Regions from separate parts of the Streptosporangium sp. CA-135522 genome, predicted to be linked through region 2. Evidence: riboswitches for the same ligand, from Rfam matches in the RefSeq annotation. Region 2 holds a riboswitch; each other region holds the start of a gene.
What was found. Region 2 has a riboswitch for cyclic di-AMP ahead of ACQPYK_RS47005 (NlpC/P60 family protein). Riboswitches for the same ligand answer to the same signal wherever they lie in the genome.

Region 1: linked by a shared signal. The riboswitch ahead of ACQPYK_RS37720 (coiled-coil domain-containing protein) and the one ahead of ACQPYK_RS47005 (NlpC/P60 family protein) in region 2 are both predicted to bind cyclic di-AMP.
Region 3: linked by a shared signal. The riboswitch ahead of ACQPYK_RS41000 (C40 family peptidase) and the one ahead of ACQPYK_RS47005 (NlpC/P60 family protein) in region 2 are both predicted to bind cyclic di-AMP.
Region 4: linked by a shared signal. The riboswitch ahead of ACQPYK_RS17260 (CHAP domain-containing protein) and the one ahead of ACQPYK_RS47005 (NlpC/P60 family protein) in region 2 are both predicted to bind cyclic di-AMP.

Annotation. Positions count from the first base shown of each region.
Region 1 covers NZ_CP192026.1:7,992,031-7,996,232, forward strand. The annotation lists gene ACQPYK_RS37705 (HD domain-containing protein) at 1-309, shown strand, start outside; gene ACQPYK_RS37710 (DeoR/GlpR family DNA-binding transcription regulator) at 394-1,194, shown strand; gene galT (galactose-1-phosphate uridylyltransferase) at 1,191-2,270, shown strand; cyclic di-AMP (ydaO/yuaA leader) riboswitch at 2,342-2,477, shown strand; gene ACQPYK_RS37720 (coiled-coil domain-containing protein) at 2,531-3,454, shown strand; gene ACQPYK_RS37725 (GNAT family N-acetyltransferase) at 3,775-4,202, shown strand, end outside.
Region 2 covers NZ_CP192026.1:10,030,994-10,035,195, reverse strand. The annotation lists gene lysX (bifunctional lysylphosphatidylglycerol synthetase/lysine--tRNA ligase LysX) at 1-285, shown strand, start outside; gene ACQPYK_RS47015 (TetR/AcrR family transcriptional regulator) at 269-1,054, opposite strand; gene ACQPYK_RS47010 (LuxR C-terminal-related transcriptional regulator) at 1,271-1,471, shown strand; gene ACQPYK_RS47005 (NlpC/P60 family protein) at 1,709-2,671, opposite strand; cyclic di-AMP (ydaO/yuaA leader) riboswitch at 2,764-2,914, opposite strand; gene ACQPYK_RS47000 (amino-acid N-acetyltransferase) at 3,253-3,906, shown strand; gene ACQPYK_RS46995 (RDD family protein) at 4,143-4,202, shown strand, end outside.
Region 3 covers NZ_CP192026.1:8,694,517-8,698,718, forward strand. The annotation lists gene ACQPYK_RS40990 (branched-chain amino acid aminotransferase) at 1-141, opposite strand, end outside; gene ACQPYK_RS40995 (3-isopropylmalate dehydrogenase) at 316-1,362, opposite strand; cyclic di-AMP (ydaO/yuaA leader) riboswitch at 1,506-1,736, shown strand; gene ACQPYK_RS41000 (C40 family peptidase) at 1,724-2,452, shown strand; gene ACQPYK_RS41005 (ROK family protein) at 2,582-3,754, opposite strand; gene ACQPYK_RS41010 (sugar ABC transporter substrate-binding protein) at 3,872-4,202, shown strand, end outside.
Region 4 covers NZ_CP192026.1:3,662,219-3,666,420, reverse strand. The annotation lists gene ACQPYK_RS17275 (hypothetical protein) at 1-430, opposite strand, end outside; gene ACQPYK_RS17270 (oxidoreductase) at 582-1,454, shown strand; gene ACQPYK_RS17265 (TetR/AcrR family transcriptional regulator) at 1,470-2,048, shown strand; cyclic di-AMP (ydaO/yuaA leader) riboswitch at 2,419-2,554, shown strand; gene ACQPYK_RS17260 (CHAP domain-containing protein) at 2,575-3,270, shown strand; gene ACQPYK_RS17255 (ABC transporter substrate-binding protein) at 3,876-4,202, shown strand, end outside.

The DNA of each region.
Region 1 (4,202 bases), 2.0 Mb from region 2:
TCCGCCGACGCGGTGGCCACCGTGGCCCGGCTGGTCAGGCTCACCCTCACACACGACCCCGCGCCCGACGACGCGGACGGCGCCGTACTCTGCGACGCCGACCTGGCGATCCTGGCCGCTCCGCCCGAGGTCTACGCGGCCTACGCGGCGGCCGTGCGCCAGGAGTACTCCTTCGTGCCGGACGACGCCTTCCGGCGCGGCCGGGAGGCCGTACTCCGCTCGCTGCTCGACCTACCGGTGATCTTCCGCATCGCCGACCTGGAGGCTCCGGCCAGGGCGAACATCCATGCCGAGCTTGAGCGCCTGTGAGCGACTATTCACCAGGATTCAACACCGATCACCTGGCCTCTCTGTGATAATTTGGTGGAATCTGTTTGATTAAGGAGTGGATCAATGCTCGCCCAACAACGGCAGCAGGCGATTTTGGAGCGGGTGCGCAGCAGTGGTGGGGTCAGGGTCGCCGACCTCGTACGTGAGCTCGGCGTATCCGACATGACGATTCGCAGGGATCTGGAGGTGCTCGCCGAGCGCGGGCTGGTGGAAAAGGTGCACGGCGGGGCCACCGCCGCCGGACCCGGCTCGACGGAGGAGCCCGGATTCGCCGCCAAGTCGATGCGTCAGCAGGCGGAGAAGGAGGCGATCGCCCAGCACGCCGCGGCGCTCGTCCGGCCCGGCACGGCGATCGCCCTGTCCGCCGGGACGACGACCTGGACGCTGGCCCACTTCGTGATCGACGTGCCCGACCTGACCGTGATCACCAACTCGATCCGGATCGCCGACGTCTTTCACCGTTCTCCCCGCACGGACCGCACCGTCGTGCTGACCGGCGGCGTCCGCACTCCCTCGGACGCGCTGGTCGGCCCGGTGGCCGTGGCGGCGATCCGCAGGCTCCACGTGGACACCCTGTTCCTCGGCGTGCACGGGATGAACGCCCGCGCCGGGTTCACCACGCCGAACCTGCTGGAGGCGGAGACCGACCGCGAGCTGGTCGCCTCCGCGCACCGCCTCGTGGTGCCCGCCGACCACACCAAGTGGGGGACGGTGGGGATCAGCACGATCGCCGAGCTGGCCCAGGCCCACGTCGTGATCACCGACTCCGGCCTGTCGGACGAGGCCCGCGACGAGCTCACCGCACAGGTGGGCGAGCTGATCATCACCGAGCCGCAGCCGGAGAGCGAGGCGCTGAGCCGATGAAACGCACGATCACCCACCTGGCCGACGGCCGCGAGCTGCTCTACTTCGACCGGCGTGACGACGCCGACCGCAGCACGATCGACGAGCGCGAGCTGCCGCCCCGCCCCGCGGCCTCCGAGCTGCGCTACGACCCGCTGACCGAGGAGTGGATCGCGGTGGCCGGCCACCGCCAGGGCCGCACCTTCCTCCCCCCGGCCAGCGAGTGCCCGCTATGCCCGTCGACCCCCGGCCACTCGACCGAGATCCCCTCACCGGCCTACGACGTCGTCGTCTTCGAAAACCGCTTCCCGTCCTTCTCCGCTCAGCTGGGCGAATACTCCCAGGTCGGCGGGCTGAGCGAGGTCCGCCCGGGGATCGGCCGGTGCGAGGTGGTCTGCTTCACCTCCGACCACGACTCCTCCTTCTCCGAGCTCTCCGCCGACCAGGTCGAGCTGGTCATGGAGGCCTGGATCGACCGTACGGCGGAGCTGTCGGCGATGCCCGGTGTGGAGCAGGTGTTCTGTTTCGAGAACCGGGGAGCGGAGATCGGCATCACGCTGACCCACCCGCACGGCCAGATCTACGCCTACCCCTACGTGACCCCGCGCACCAAGCTGTCTCTCGGCGCGGCCGAACGGCACCGGGAACGAACGGGCCGCAACCTGTTCGCCGACGTGCTCGCCGCCGAGCGCGAGGCGGGGGTCCGCGTGATCGCCTCCAACGAGCACTGGACGGCCTTCGTCCCCGCCGCGGCACGCTGGCCGGTGGAGATCCACATCTACCCCCACCGCCAGGTCCCCGACCTGGGCGGACTGGAGGCCGCCGAGCGCGCGGCGTTCGGACCGCTCTACACGGACGTGCTCCGCCGGCTGGACGGCCTGTTCGGCGTGGCCATGCCGTACGTCGCGGGCTGGCATCAGGCGCCGGTGAACGCCGGTCGCGACCTTTCCTACGCACACCTGGAGCTGTTCAGTGTCCGCCGGGCGCCGGGCAAGCTGAAATATCTCGCCGGATCGGAGTCGGGCATGGGGGCGTTCGTGAACGACGTCCTCCCCGAGGAGACGGCACATCTTTTGCGATCTGTTGTCACAAACTGATCACTGATTAGCATCAGATTGGGGTCGCGTTACTCAGGGTTTACCACTACCATCCTCACACATCGGACCTAATGTCCGATATGCCTAATTCCGGGCGCATCGCCCGGGAGCCGGGGACCCATCGCATTTGGGGTGAACCACTTCGGTGGAAGGGCTTCCTCCAGCCCGAACCCGTCAGCTAACCCGGTAGGCGGTAGGAGAGGAGAGTCGTGGCGGCTCTGTCCCCCGCGTTCCGTCGCCATACGGCTTTGGCCGTTTCCATGGTTTCGGTCCTTGCGTTCACCTTCGGCACGGCGACCGTGGGTAACGCGACCCCCAAGCCGGACGAGTCCCGGCTCCGCGCAGAACTGGCCAAGCTGAACAAGAAGGTCGACGGGCTCATCGAGGCCTACGCGGCCAAGCGCGCGTCCCTCAAGAAGGCCCAGGCCGCCGAGACGGCCGCCCGGGCGGACCTGCGCAAGGCCGAGGAGGCCTACACCGAAGCCGAAAAGCAGGTCGACTCCATCGCCCGGCTCCGCTACCAGAGCGATTTCACCACCCTGCCCTCGATGCTGTTCTCCACCAACATGGGCGGCGCCGCGATCATGGAGCAGCTCACCGCCCAGCAGAGCAGCCAGCTACAGGTCTTCGCCCAAAGCCGCGATCTGAAGAAGCAGGCGGCGGAGAAGGCGGCCCTGCTCACCGAGCAGATCGGCGAGGAGGCCGGGGTGGTGGAGGCCCAGCGCGAAGACGCCGAGAAGGTGATCGACGCCATCGAGGAGAAGCTCGACGCGCTCGCCCCCACGGGCTCCGGCCGACGCTCCGACGGCAGCTGGGCGCCCCAGCTCCCCGCAGGCGCCGACAACATCACCGACCGCACCCGGATCATGCGCGAGGCGATCGAGAAGCGCTTCGCCCTGCCGTACGAGATCGGTTGCTACCGCTCCGAGAACGACGGCGGCGAACACCCGCTCGGCCGCGCCTGCGACTTCATGATGAGCACCGGCGGCTCGACACCCTCGGCGGACCACGTCAAGCTCGGCGAGGAGATCGCCGCCTGGGCTCTCAAGAACAGGGCCAACCTAGGCGTCAAGTACGTGATCTGGCGCCAGCGCATCAACTCCGGCACCGGCTGGCGCGCCATGTCCGACCGCGGCGGCGTCACCGCCAACCACTTCGACCACGTCCACATCTCGATGTTCTGACCCGCCCCTTCCCCCGTGCCCCGGCCTCGTTTCCGGCGCTGCTGTGATCAGTTGTACGCCACGGGCAGTTCGTGCGAACCTGTCTTCTCACCGACAGAACGATCAAGAACGGGCATGGCGTATGGCAAGATCACGGTTCGTCCGATCGGACTCGTCACAACGCGCCCGCCCGCCTCGTCTCGTGGCGTCGGCGCGGCCGGCCCCGCGGGAGCCGGCCACGCGTCGGACGGATCCGCCGCTCATCTCGCCGCCGGTCGCCTGCGTGGCGGCGAAGGCGAGCGGCCCGATCCGCGGCATCGCGCTCAACGGGGTCGTCGCCGATGTCTAGGATTCCCGTCAGGCCCGGCAGGGGCATCTTCGGCGCCGCCGAGAGGTTCCTGCGCCACCCGAGCACGACCACCGGTAACGTCGCCTGGCCCTCGGTGCGGATAGACCGGGCAAGGCCGGGCGACGGAGTGGGCATCCTCCAGGCCCACCGATCCTCTTTTCAGTCCACCTACGCCGAGGTCCCGGGGATGGACGTCAGCGCTCTCTCCGAGTTCGTCAGACACGACCTCACGCCCCGCAAGATCCTCGAATGGAGCAGAAAGGCCGACGCCGGCAGCGACGGCCTGTACGTGGCCCGATCCAACAACCGGATCATCGGGTTCGCCGAGATCTCACCCGACAGTTCCGGGATGGAGCTCAGCGGCTTGTACGTCATGTTCAGCCGAATGGGTTACGGAAACGGGAACCGGCTGCTCAGCAC
Region 2 (4,202 bases):
ACCGAGAAGTGGGACCTGATCGGGTTCGGCACCGAGCTCGGCACCGGTTACTCGGAGCTGAGCGACCCGATCGAGCAGCGCCGCCGTCTCACCGAGCAGTCGCTGCTCGCCGCGGGCGGCGACCCGGAGGCCATGCAGCTCGACGAGGACTTCCTGACCGCCCTGGAGTACGCCATGCCGCCCACCGGTGGCGTGGGGGTCGGCGTGGACCGCCTCGTGATGGCCTTCACCGGCAAGAACATTCGCGAGACGATCCTGTTCCCGCTGGTCAAGCCAGCAGGCTGAACCCGCCGGAGTGACCGCCCGGGACGGGACCCCTCTCCCGCGGCGGCACCGGATCTCTCACGGCGGCACCGGATCGGCCGAGGGCCCTTCCGGTGTCGCCTTCCGGCGCGCCCGCCGCCGGACTCTTCGGCACGCCTCCCGGCGGGCCCGCTCCCGGGCCGCCCGGAGGGATCGCCCCGGGGGTGTGGCGCAGGCCCGTCGTCAGCCAGCGCAGCGCCTCGGCGAACAGCTCGGACGGCACCGCGGCGCGGTCGGCGCGGCGTTGCGTGACGAGTCCTTCGAAGAGCCCGATGATCGCGGTGGCCACGGCGGCCGGATCGTGCGCCGCGCAGTGCGGATCCACCAGACGGGCGACGGCCGTACGGGAAGTCCGCCAGCGGGCGGCCAGGCGGTCGGTCAATTCCGGCCGGCTCAGCGCATAGCGCAGAAACTCCATTTCCAGCGTGCCCCGCATCGCGTGGTGATCGGCCACTTCGGTCAGATACTCGCCGAAAGCGGCAAAAACGCCCTCGTCTTCCTCCCATTCGGGGGTGATTTCCTCCACGCCGTCAAGGTGGCGGGTGGCGTGCTCGTCGAAGAGCGTCAGGAAGAGCTCGTCTTTTCCGGTGAAATGTGAGTAGACGGCGCCGACCGTGTGGCCGGCCCTGGTGGCGATCTCATCGACCGAGGCCCCGGCGAAACCTTGTTCTGCGAAGACTTCCGCCGCCGCGGCCAGCAGGCGTCTGCGGGTGCGCGCCTTGGCTTGGCTGCGACTTAACCGCAAAGGCACCGACATATCATGAGTACTTCACGTAGCGACCGCTATGTCAATAGCGCTCGGCATCTCTATGAAGAGGGGAACTTGACGACCTTTGAACGAGGCGTTTACCGTTCCTGACGGGCGGCATTGATTCCAACTTACTCACGCCTGAGTTCCAGTGCGGGGGGAGCGACTGTAGTGGCATATCCAGAAGTGGATTCCCGTCGCGACGACAGCCTCCTGGGCATGGGCGAGATCGGTCTCAGTGACGAAGATCTCGTGCTCCTGGCAGAGCTTGCCAAGGGCGTCACCGTGGACCGGGTGGGGCGTCGGCTCGACATCAGCGGCCGGACCGTCCGCCGCAGGCTCCGTGGGATCTGCGACCGCATCGGCGTCGCCACGGCGATCGAAGCCGTGGCCTGGGCCGCCCGCCGCCGCCTGATCTGATTCTCAGCCTGGCCTGAGCCGCCCGCCTGATCTGATTCTCGGTCGTGGCCCGGGTCGCCCGCTTGGCCCGGCCTTCGGTCGTGGCCCGGGTCGCCCGCCTGGCCCGGCCTTCGGCCGTGGCCTGGATCATGCGTCTGGCCTCGGCCACCCGATCCGGTCGCCGTCCGGTCGTCGGCCGTCCGGTCCGGGTCCTGTCCGCCGCGGACCGCAAGCGGGCCGCGGCGTTTCAGACTCGTCTCAGTCCGCGACCCGCACACCGCCGGCGAAGGGCCGGTTGTCGATCGTGGTGATGTGGATGACATCACCGGTCTGGGGCGCGTGGACCATCATGCCCGCACCGATGTAGATCCCGACGTGGTGCAGGTCGTTGTAGAAGAAGACCAGGTCTCCCGGGCGCAGCTCGTCTCTGGAGACATGGGTGCCGGCCGTCCACTGGTCGCCGGTGTAGTGCGGCAGGCTGATGCCGACCTTCTGGTAGGCCCACATGACCAGGCCGGAGCAGTCGAAGGAGTTGGGGCCCTCGGCACCCCAGACATACGGCCTCAGCTGCTGGGTGAGCGCCCAGCGGGCGGCCTCGGCGGCCTTTCCGCTGCCGACGATCGGCACGCTGATCTTCACTCGGCTGCCGATGGTGGTCTTGGACCGGCTGCGCACCTCGCTGAACAGGTTGCTCTCGACCTTGCCGATCAGCCGCTCGATCCTGGTGCGCTTGGTGCCGAGCTCGCTCAGGAGATCCTTGACCTCGGTGGTGCGGGCCTTGGCACTGGCCTGAGCCCGTTCGGCGGCCTGGATCGCTCGGGCGACCTGGGCGACCTCCTCGCTCTGCTGCTGCTGGAGGGCGTAGCTCGTGGTGGCCTGGTCGAGGAAGGAGTCGGGATCGCTCGACTGGGTGAAGGCGAGGGCGGAGCCCAGGCCGCCCGACATGTAGGTGCTCTGCGCGAGGAGGGTGGCCTTGGTGCGCCGGGACGCCAGCTCCGACTCGCTGACGGCGAGGGTCTTCTTGGCGCTCTCGGCGGCCCGCTGCGCCTGCTTGAGCTTGACCCGCTCGCCGTTGTACTGCTCGGTGAGCGTCTCGATCTCGGTGTGCAGCTTCTCGACCTGCTTGGCGAGCTCTTTGAGGTTGGGCTGCGGATCGGCGGTGGCCGCGACCAGTGGGGTGCCGAGGGTCAGAGAGGCGAAGGCCAATCCGATGACCGCCATCCGGCAGGTGAGTCCACGCGATGCGTGTTCTTGATGACGGGTATGTCTACCCGCGCGCTTACCCCCACGGTTGCGCGTGCGCTTCACCAACAGGCTCCTCTCTCGGCCGCCTACCGGGTTAGCTGACGGGTTCGGGCCGGAGGCAGCCCTACCGAGGACGCCGGTGGCCTCTCGGATTCACCCCAGGGGACTAATGGGTGGGTCCCCGGTTCCCCGGGTCCGGGGATTCGGCGGGTCAGCTTTTTACCATCGCTGACATCGAGCACGGACATTAGTGCAATTGGAGGTTCATGCTCAACCAGAACCACAAACTCGGTAGAGCTTTCACAACTGAAATGTCACGGAGAGGTCACACCTCTTCATGATCAACATGTGCATCACGCTGGTTCTACGTACTTTCCGTGTTCGTGGAGCGAGGGTCTTCGCAGCTCTCGGGCCCGGTGAAATACGGGCCTCGCCCGACCGGCGGCGCTCCCGCCGCACCGTGATGATCGGACTACCAAGGGTCATCTGGTGAGCACGGGTCGCGAGTTAAGGATGAGCCGTAATCCGTCGGCGACGAGGACGTACGCTGATCGGTCATGGAGCAGGTTGCTGAGCATTTCCCCGTGCCGGCCGTACGCGACACCGGGGTCGCGGAGCCGGGACCGGGAGCCGGGAGTGAAGGCGTGGACGCGCAGCGGGATTCGCGGGACCGGCCGGGAGCCGGGGCGGACGTGGCCGCGGTCGCGGTGCGCCGCGCCCGGACTCCGGACGTGCGTGCCATCCGGCGGCTCGTCGACACCTACGGAGGAGCCGGGCCCCGTCTCCTGGAGAAGGCCACGGTCACCCTGTACGAGGACATCCAGGAGTTCTGGGTGGCCGAACAGGCGGGCGTCGTCGTGGGCTGCGGGGCGCTCCACGTGCTCTGGGAGGACCTCGCCGAGATCCGCACCGTCGCCGTCGATCCCGGCTGCCGCGGGCTGGGCATCGGCCACCGGATCGTCTCCGAGCTCATCCGCACCGCCGGTGAGCTCGGGCTGCGCCGGGTCTTCTGTCTGACCTTCGAGGTCGGCTTCTTCGCCAGGCACGGGTTCCGGGAGATCCAGGGCACGCCCGTCTCGCCGGAGGTATACGCCGAACTTCTCGCCTCATATGACGAGGGCGTCGCGGAGTTCCTCGACCTGGAGCACGTCAAGCCGAACACCTTGGGAAACACCCGGATGCTGCTCCACCTCGCCCGTGATCACGAATGATGTGGCGTCGATGGCCATCGACCGGAAAGATGACTGTTGATACCTATGTCGATACCTTGTGCTGCAGCAAGCATGTGAGTCTCACATATGCCACATGCCAGTCGAAGTGAGGTGACGCGGTGAGCACCGGACAGCCGCCGTATCAGGATGATCCCGACCGCGATCGCACACCGTCGGGGCAGCCGGAGTACGGACAGCACAATGCGGGTCGAGCATCCGCTGAGCATGACCCTGACGTGACAATTGTGGGATATCGATCGGAGGCCTCACAGCCGCACACCGGTCCGGGGCAGACC
Region 3 (4,202 bases), 1.3 Mb from region 2:
CTCAGTGTAGTCGATCGAGATCATGTGATCGGTGAAGGTCTGTCCGAATCCGGGACTCTCCAGTACCTGCTCACGCTCGGCTGCGGTGCGAGCGTGGTCGGAGAGCTGCACGTCGAAGCTGAGCTTCTGAGCGGTGGTCATGACGGAGATCCTTCTCTTTGTGGCGGTCTGCACCTGAGTCCATTCTGCGATGGACCAGGTAACGGGAAACTACTGCATCTATGTCGGAAACCGGCAGTGCCGGGATAAAAGAAGACGCGCCCGGCGGCTCACGTGAGCCGCCGGGCGCGTCTGAGGTGGGGGAAGGCGGCTTCGTCAGCCGGCTACTCGGGCGGTGATGTCGTCACCGATCTCGTGGGTGGTGCGGCTGGTCCAGCCGGTCTGCCGCTCGAGCAGGTCGTCGGCGACGGCCTGCTCGACCCGGGCGGCCTCGGCGGACAGGCCGAGGTGGTCCAGGAGCATGGCGACCGACAGGATCGTCGCGGTCGGGTCGGCCTTGCCCTGGCCCGCGATGTCGGGGGCACTGCCGTGGACCGGCTCGAACATGCTCGGCGCGGTGCGGTCGGGGTTGATGTTGCCACTGGCCGCCAGGCCGATGCCACCGGCGACGGCGGCGCCGATGTCGGTGAGGATGTCACCGAAGAGGTTGTCGGTGACGATCACGTCGAACCGCTCCGGCTGGCTGACGAAGAACATCGAGGCGGCGTCGATGTGGCAGTAGTCGGTCTGGACGTCGGGATATTCCAGGCTGACCCGATCGAACGTGCGGGCCCAGAGGTCGCCGGCGTAGGTGAGCACGTTGGTCTTGTGGACCAGCGTCAGCTTCTTGCGGGCTCGGCCGAGCGCCTTGTCGAAGGCGTAGCGGACGACGCGCTCGACGCCGAAGGCGGTGTTCAGCGACTCCTGGGTGGCGATCTCGTGCGGGGTGCCGCGGCGCAGCACGCCGCCCGCGCCCGCGTAGAGGCTCTCGGTGCCCTCGCGGACGACGACCATGTCGATGTCTTCGGGACGGGCCTTGCCCAGCGGGGTCTCGACGCCGGGGAAGAGCCTGACCGGGCGCAGGTTGACGTAGTGGTCGAGCTCGAAGCGGAGCTTGAGCAGCAGGTCGCGCTCCAGGATGCCCGGCGGAACGCTGGGGTCGCCGATCGCGCCGAGCAGGATCGCGTCATATCCGCGCAGCTCGTCAAGGGCCGTGTCGGAGAGGACCTCACCGGTCTGGTGGTAGCGCTTGGCGCCGAGGTCGTAGGTGGTGGTCTCCACCTTCGTGCCGACCGCTTCGAGCACCTTCAGGCCCTCGGCGACGACCTCGACTCCGATCCCGTCCCCGGGGATGACTGCCAGGCGAATGTTGCGCGAATCCATGCAGGCACCTTACCGGCCCGTCTCGGTAATCGAACACCCATCTCATCTGACGGACACTTTCCCCTCACTCGGACCCTCTGATCGTTTTGTCCGTTTTTGCGACGTATTGACCCTTTAATGAACTTTCGTTATGGTCCTCTGCATTCGAACCGATGCCTAATCCGCCCAGGTCGTCCCCTCTTTCGGCCTGCGCGGAGCCGGGGAACCACTTCCGGGATCCACGGCCGCCCAGGACATCTCGCTTCGCCCGGCGAAGCCGTGTCCTGAGCCGCCTACACGGGATCCCTTGGGGCGAATCAGCGCTTCTCGCGCCGTAGGGCGGCCTCCACGCCCGAGCCCGACAGCTAACCCGGCCGGCCCTATGGAAGGAACCATCCTGTCCGGCAAACTTTCCCCCCGCGTCCTGTCCCTGATCGTCGCCGGCACCGCCGTGTTCGCGACGCCGGCCGTCGCTTCGACCGCCGTCCTGGCCGACGCTCCCGCTCCGGCCCCCGTTTCCACGCCGGCGCCCGATGCCGTTCCCGCTTCCGCGCCCGATGCCGTTCCCGCACCCGCCCCCGCTTCCGCGCCCGATGCCGTTCCCGCGCCCGCCCCCAAGATCGTGACGCTCACCGGTCCCAAGCTCAAGGAGATCATCGCCAAGCGGACCCCCCTGCCCGCCTGGAAGAAGGCCGTGAAGTGGGCCATGGCCCAGCGCGGCACGCCCTACGTCTGGGGTGGCACCGGCAAGGGCGGCTTCGACTGCTCCGGCCTGATGCTCCGCGCCTACGGCGCCGCCGGGATCCACCTGCCCCGCGTCACCAACGACCAGTACGCAGCCTTCTCCAAGAAGGTCCCCTGGAAGAACCTCCAGCCCGGCGACCTGGTCTTCTTCCACAGTCTCGGCCACGTCGGCATGATCACCAGACCGGGCTACATGGTCCACGCCCCGCAGACCGGCGACGTGGTCAAGGAGGAGAAGCTCGACGCCTGGCGCCGCAGCAGTTTCGCCGGCGCCGTCCGCCCCGACCGTTCAGGCGTCAAGCTCACCGTCCAGCGGGCCAAGGTCGCGGCCGAACCCGCTCCCCCGATGCTTCAGGCCACCGCCTGAGGCCCCCTGAGCAGCGGGGCGCCGCGGGTCCGCCCGCCCGCGGCGCCCCGCCTCGCGCCCCATTCGGGGTCGCCATCAGTGCCGCCCCCTTCAGTGCCGCCCGTTCGGGGCCGTCCGCGCCCGCGCTGTTCAGGCCTGGCGTGCGGCGAAGATGACGTCCCAGGCACGGGCCAGCGCACGGGCGACGGCGCCGAGCAGGACCCCGCTGTCGCCCAGGGTGCTCGCCACCACGGTGGGACGTAGCGGTCCGAGCTCGGCGATCCGGCCGGCGATCGAGTCGCCGAGCAGGTCGAGATTGCGACCGACGCCACCGGTCAGCACGACCACCTCCGGATCCAGGACCGCGGCCACCGCGACGACCAGCCCGCCGATCCGGCGCCCCTCGGCCTCGACGACGGCCAGTGCGACCGGGTCCCCGGCCGCCGCCGCGGCGAACACCTCCTTGGCGGTCGCCAGCCGGAGCCCCGCCGCCCGAGCCTCGCGCACCACGCCGAGCGCGCCGGCCACGGTCTCGGTGAGCCCGTGCTCCAGCGTCTCCTGGTCGGGGGCGAGATCCTCGGCCGCGGGCAGGTAGGAGACCTCTCCCGCGGCGCCGCGCGCCCCGGAGTAGAGCTCGCCGTTGATGACGATGCCCATGCCGACGCCGGTGCCGACGGACACCAGCGCGAAGTGGGACTTCTCCTTGCCCTCCCCGTAGGCGTGCTCGCCGAGGGCGGCCAGGTTGATGTCGTTCTCTATCGCCAGGTCCGTCTCCAGCGCGGCACGCAGCCGGTCGAGCAGGCCGGGACTGCCCCAGCCGGGCAGGTTCGCGGCGAGGTCCAGCCGACCGGCGTCGGGATCGTAGACGCCGGGGCTGCCGACCACCGCGTAGGCGACCGAAGCCCATTCGAGATCGGCCTCGGCCACCGCCGCCTGGGCCAGGTCCCGGACCCGCGCGACCAGGTCGTCCTCGCTTCGCGCGTCGTTGCGGCCGTCACGGCGGCCGACGAAGCGGCCCCGGAGGTCGGCCACCGCCACCCGGATCCAGTCTCGGCCGATGTCGACGCCCGCGACGTGCACGGCACTGGCGTTCATGTCGTAGAGCGAGGTCACCGGGCCCGGACGGCCGGAGACCTCGCCGACCAGATGGACCAGCCCGTCTTCCTCCAGACCGGCCAACGCCGCCGACACGGTGGGTTTGGACAGGCCGGTGACCTTGGCCAGGTCGGCGCGCGAGGCCGGACCGTGTTCGAGGAGCTGGTCGAGAAGACGCCGCTCGTTCATCACCCGCAGCAGCCGTGGATTGCCGAGCTGGCCTCGCACCTTCACTCTCCTCTTGTGATCCCGATGATCCTGCGAAAAGGCTAGCCAACGCTCTTGATAGTAAACTACCTTTCTTACCAATCACGTTCGGGGCGGTACGCGAAAGGACGATGTGCGATGCACCGAGGATGGCTGGCCATTCCGCTGACGGCGGTGGCGCTCGCGACGGCCGCCTGCGGCGGCGGCTCGACCGCTACCACCACTCCCCAGGCCAAGGAGGGCGAGAACGCGGCCACGATCGCGCTCTTCCTCCCCGAGTCGAAGACCACCCGCTACGAGGCGTTCGACCGGCCCCTCTTCGAAGCCAAGGTCAAGCAGCTGTGCCCGGCCTGCAAGCTCCTCTACAGCAACGCCGACCAGGACGCCGCCAAGCAGCAGCAGCAGGTGGAGGCCGCGCTGACCCAGGGCGCGGACGTGCTGGTGCTCGACGCGGTGGACGCGGCGGCGG
Region 4 (4,202 bases), 3.9 Mb from region 2:
TCGCGCGAGCCCGCAGCAGCGGTGTGAAGACCTGTCCGGTGAGCAGTTCCAGGAGCCTGATGGTGGCCAGGCCGTCGTCGACGATCACGATGCGGCCCGGCAGGGCGGTCAGCCAGCCGAACTGCACCTTGCCGGAGAAGGCGTCGCCGACCGCCCAGGTCGTGCCCCGGCGGGGCCTGGGCATCTCAGGCTCGGGAGCGGCCAGCTCCAGCCCGCCGGGCGGGCCGAGCCGGGAGATCTCACGGCGGGTGATCAGGAGCGGACGCAGGCCCGCTCGGGGCACCACTCGGGCACGTGGGCCGAGCAGCCCGGCGTGGTGGGCTTCCACGGCGCAGAGCATCTGCAGCGGGGACTCCACCCAGGCAACGGCCGAACCCTGCTCCCGCGCGTGGTCTCGACCGTGCTCCACGCCGGGCGATGACCCGTTCACGACTGCCTCACCGTAACCGGGATGTCTTACACGCCCGGGAACTGTGGGTGAACACCCGAATACGCCCACTTGCGCATCTGATCCAGGACGATCTACCGTGGTGTACGGAACGGTTTCGTACACCTTGCCTCACGCCTCAGAGGAGCGAGCCATGTGGACCCCGGACGACATCCCCGACCTGACCGGCACCACCGCGGTGGTCACCGGCGCCGGTGGCGGCATCGGACTCCCGACCGCGCTGCACCTGGCCGGGCACGGTGCGCGGGTCATCGTGGCCACACGGGATCGGGCCAGGGGAGAGGCGGCGACGTCCGCGATCCGCCTGCGGGTCGCGGACGCGCGAATCGAGTGGAGACGGCTGGACCTGGCCGATCTGAGCTCGGTGCGGGCGTTCGCCTCCGCCTTCGACGGGCCCCTCGACATACTGGTCAACAACGCGGGAGTCGGCATGATCCCTCGGCGGACCACCGCCGACGGGTTCGAGATGCAGTTCGGCACCAACCACCTGGGTCACTTCGCCCTGACCGGGCTGCTGCTGCCGCACCTGCTCGCCCGGCCGAGCGCCCGGGTGGTCACGGTCTCCAGCGACGCGCACGGCCTGGGCCGGATCGACTTCGGCGACCTGGGCCTCGAACGCCGCTACGGGCGGTTCTCGGCCTACGGCAGGTCGAAGCTCGCCAACCTGCTGTTCACGCTGGAGCTGCAGCGCAGAGCGGAGGGGCGGCTGCTCAGCGTGGCCACTCATCCCGGTGCGACGGCCACCGGCATCATGAAGCTGGGCGTGCTCACCAGGCCGGTCAACGCCCTCATGCGTTTGGCGCTGCAGCCTCCGCTCAAGGGCGCGATCCCCTCCCTCTACGCCGCCACCTCCACCGAGGTGACCGGCGGCCAGTTCATCGGTCCGGGCCCGAAGACGCTGACCCCTTCCCCCAAGGCACTGGAGGAGGATGTGGCCCGGCGGCTGTGGGAGACCTCGGAGGAGCTCACGGGCGTACGATTCAAGACGATCACACGGCACTCGTAGCCCATCGGAGGCACCTTGCGTCTCGATCCCAGCCGGGAGCGGGCGATTCTCGACGCGACCATGGAACTGCTCTCCGAAGTCGGGTTCGACCGCATGTCCGTCGACCAGATCGCCAAGCGCGCCAGCGCGAGCAAGGCCACGATCTACCGCCGCTGGCCGGGCAAGGAAGCGCTGGTCGTCGACCTGGTCTGCAACCATCTGGAGATCGACGTCGCGCCGCCGCCCGACACCGGGTCGATGCGCGGCGACCTGACGGCGGTGGTGGCCGGGTTCTGCCGGACCCTGGAGCAAAGGCACAGCCTCGTCTTCGGGCTGCTGCCCGCACTGCTCACCACGCCCGACCTGGCGGCCGCCCTGCGCGAGCACGTGCCCCGCCCCGACATCACCGGCACCACCCCGCTGCTCGACCGCGCCCGCGAGCGGGGCGAACTACCGGAAAGGATCGAGCCCGGCGAGATCAGGAGGGTCACCGAGGCCCTGGTCTGGCATCGGCTGCTCATCCTCGGAAAGCCGCTCGACGAGGCCTTCGCCGAGGAGACGGTCGACCGGGTGCTGCTGCCGCTGATCCATGCCTGGTCCGCGACGAAACACTGATCGAAGCGAGCGTTTTCGCAGGTAAAACCCCTCTTGGGGAAAAGATCTACGTTGATGACGAACACCGGGGGACGAGGAGGGAGTCGGGCGGCGCACTTTTCCCTCGTCTCCTCGCGGAAAGGCCGTGCGCCTCGGCGTTTCCGGTCTCCTCCCGGACGCCGGGAGCGAGCGGAGTGATCTTGGGAAAGACCAAGTCTTCCCCCTCGATTCGGACGCATTCCCAAGCCAAGGCAATGTGTCCCACTTGTAATCGTTTGTCCGTTTCACGTAGCTTCTAGTCATTCCTGGTGAACGCCTAGGTCTTTGCAGGTCTACGCGTTACCAACACATTGCCCGACCGTGTCGCATCGGAGTGGATCACTCCGCCCGGTGAGCACGGCCGCCGAATCCGCGAGTCGCGGAACCGGGGAACCACGTTCTTGGGGTGAATCGGCGCCTTTGCGCGCCGTAGGGCACTTCCCAGCCCGAACCCGTCAGCTAACCCGGTAGGCGGAATGAGAAGCGAAGCAAGGAGTCACACCCCCGCATGGCCAAGAACCGCCTCACCCCCAAGACCCGTCACCTGACCCGCATCGTTCTGGGCGCTTCCATCGCCCTGGGTGGCAGCATCGCCGCAGTCCCCGCCGCCCTGGCGGACACTCCGGGACAGCTCCCCGTCGCCATCCCCCAGGTGGAGATCTCCAAGACCACCGAGACCCCTCTCCAGGCCAAGGCCGCGCGCCTGCCCAAGGTCACGGCCGCGCAGGTCCTGCGCATCGCCGCCAAGCAGGTCGGCGTCTCCGAGAACGCCCAGGGCGGCGGGACGAAGTTCCAGTCCTGGTACGTCTCCTCCCCCCGCGCCCGGGAGACCGTCGCCCGTGACGGCGGCAACGTGCGGGCCTACGCCAACGCCCCCTGGTGCGCGATGTTCGTCTCCTGGGTCGGCGAGCAGGCCGGCATCCGTCCCACCATGGGCTGGGACGCCTACACCGTCGCCCACGCCCGGTGGTTCAAGAACAACGACCACTGGGGCAACGCCGCCAAGCCCGGCGCCGTCGTCTACTTCGACTGGAACGGTGGCAAGAGCATCAGCGGGATCGACCACGTCGGCTTCGTGAAGAAGGACAACGGCGACGGCACGATCAGCACGATCGAGGGCAACACCGGCAACGGCCGGGTCGAGCAGCGCGTCCGGCCCAAGTCCCAGGTCGTCGGCTACGGCTACCCGGTCTACGCCGGCTGATCCACCGGCGCGCAACACCGCCGATCCATCGGCGCGCACCGGCCGCCCCCTCGGCACGCACCGCCGATCCATCGGCACGCACCGGCCGCCCCCTCGGCACGGAGCACGAAAAAGGGCCCGGCTCATCAGAGCCGGGCCCTTTCGGCGTCCGCCCCCTGCTCGCGCTCTCGCCTCCCTCCCCCAGTCGCGTCTCACGGTCCTCACCCGGCCGCGTCTCACGGTCCTCCCCGGCAGGCCCCCTCCCCGTGCCCCCGCGGCCTCTCGGCACCCCGCCCCCACGGCTCGCCGGCCCTTCGCGGTGCCCGGTCCACTCGAACGACGACCTCGCCGTAAGGAATGTCCGGTTGCATCCCCCTGCGATGGGAGCGCTCCCAAACACACCTCTGGGTGATTTGTCGACTTATATAACTATTCGTCCCCACATAAAGGGTGGGATGTAACGGTTGAGTTTCGGCATATTGACGTCCCGGATGCCTATCGTCCACTCTTCGTGGGAGCGCTCCCAAAACACGTTGAGGGACAACCCGTCGCGGACGCGTTTGTCGGGGACCGATCCGCGACGCCACCTCCCATCGATTCGGGCGACCACCTGAGAGGGGTCCGGAATGTTGAACAACAAGCGGCATGGCAAGCTCGCCGCGGTCGCGGTGATGGCGGCCACCGCCCTGGCGATCACTTCCTGCGGTTCGAGTGAACCCGCCAAGCCGGCGACCGGCGGCGGCTCCTCCGCGCCGGCCGCCGAGCCGGTGACCATCACCGTGCACACCTTCGGCGGTGGCGAGAACTTCGGCTATGACAAGGCCGTGGAGACGTGGAACGCCGCGCATCCGAACATCCAGGTGAAGTACCAGAACCTCACCGACCGCTTCGAGGACGTCTACCTGCCCCAGCTGCTGCAGCGTCTGCAGGCCGGAAGCGGCGCGGCCGACATC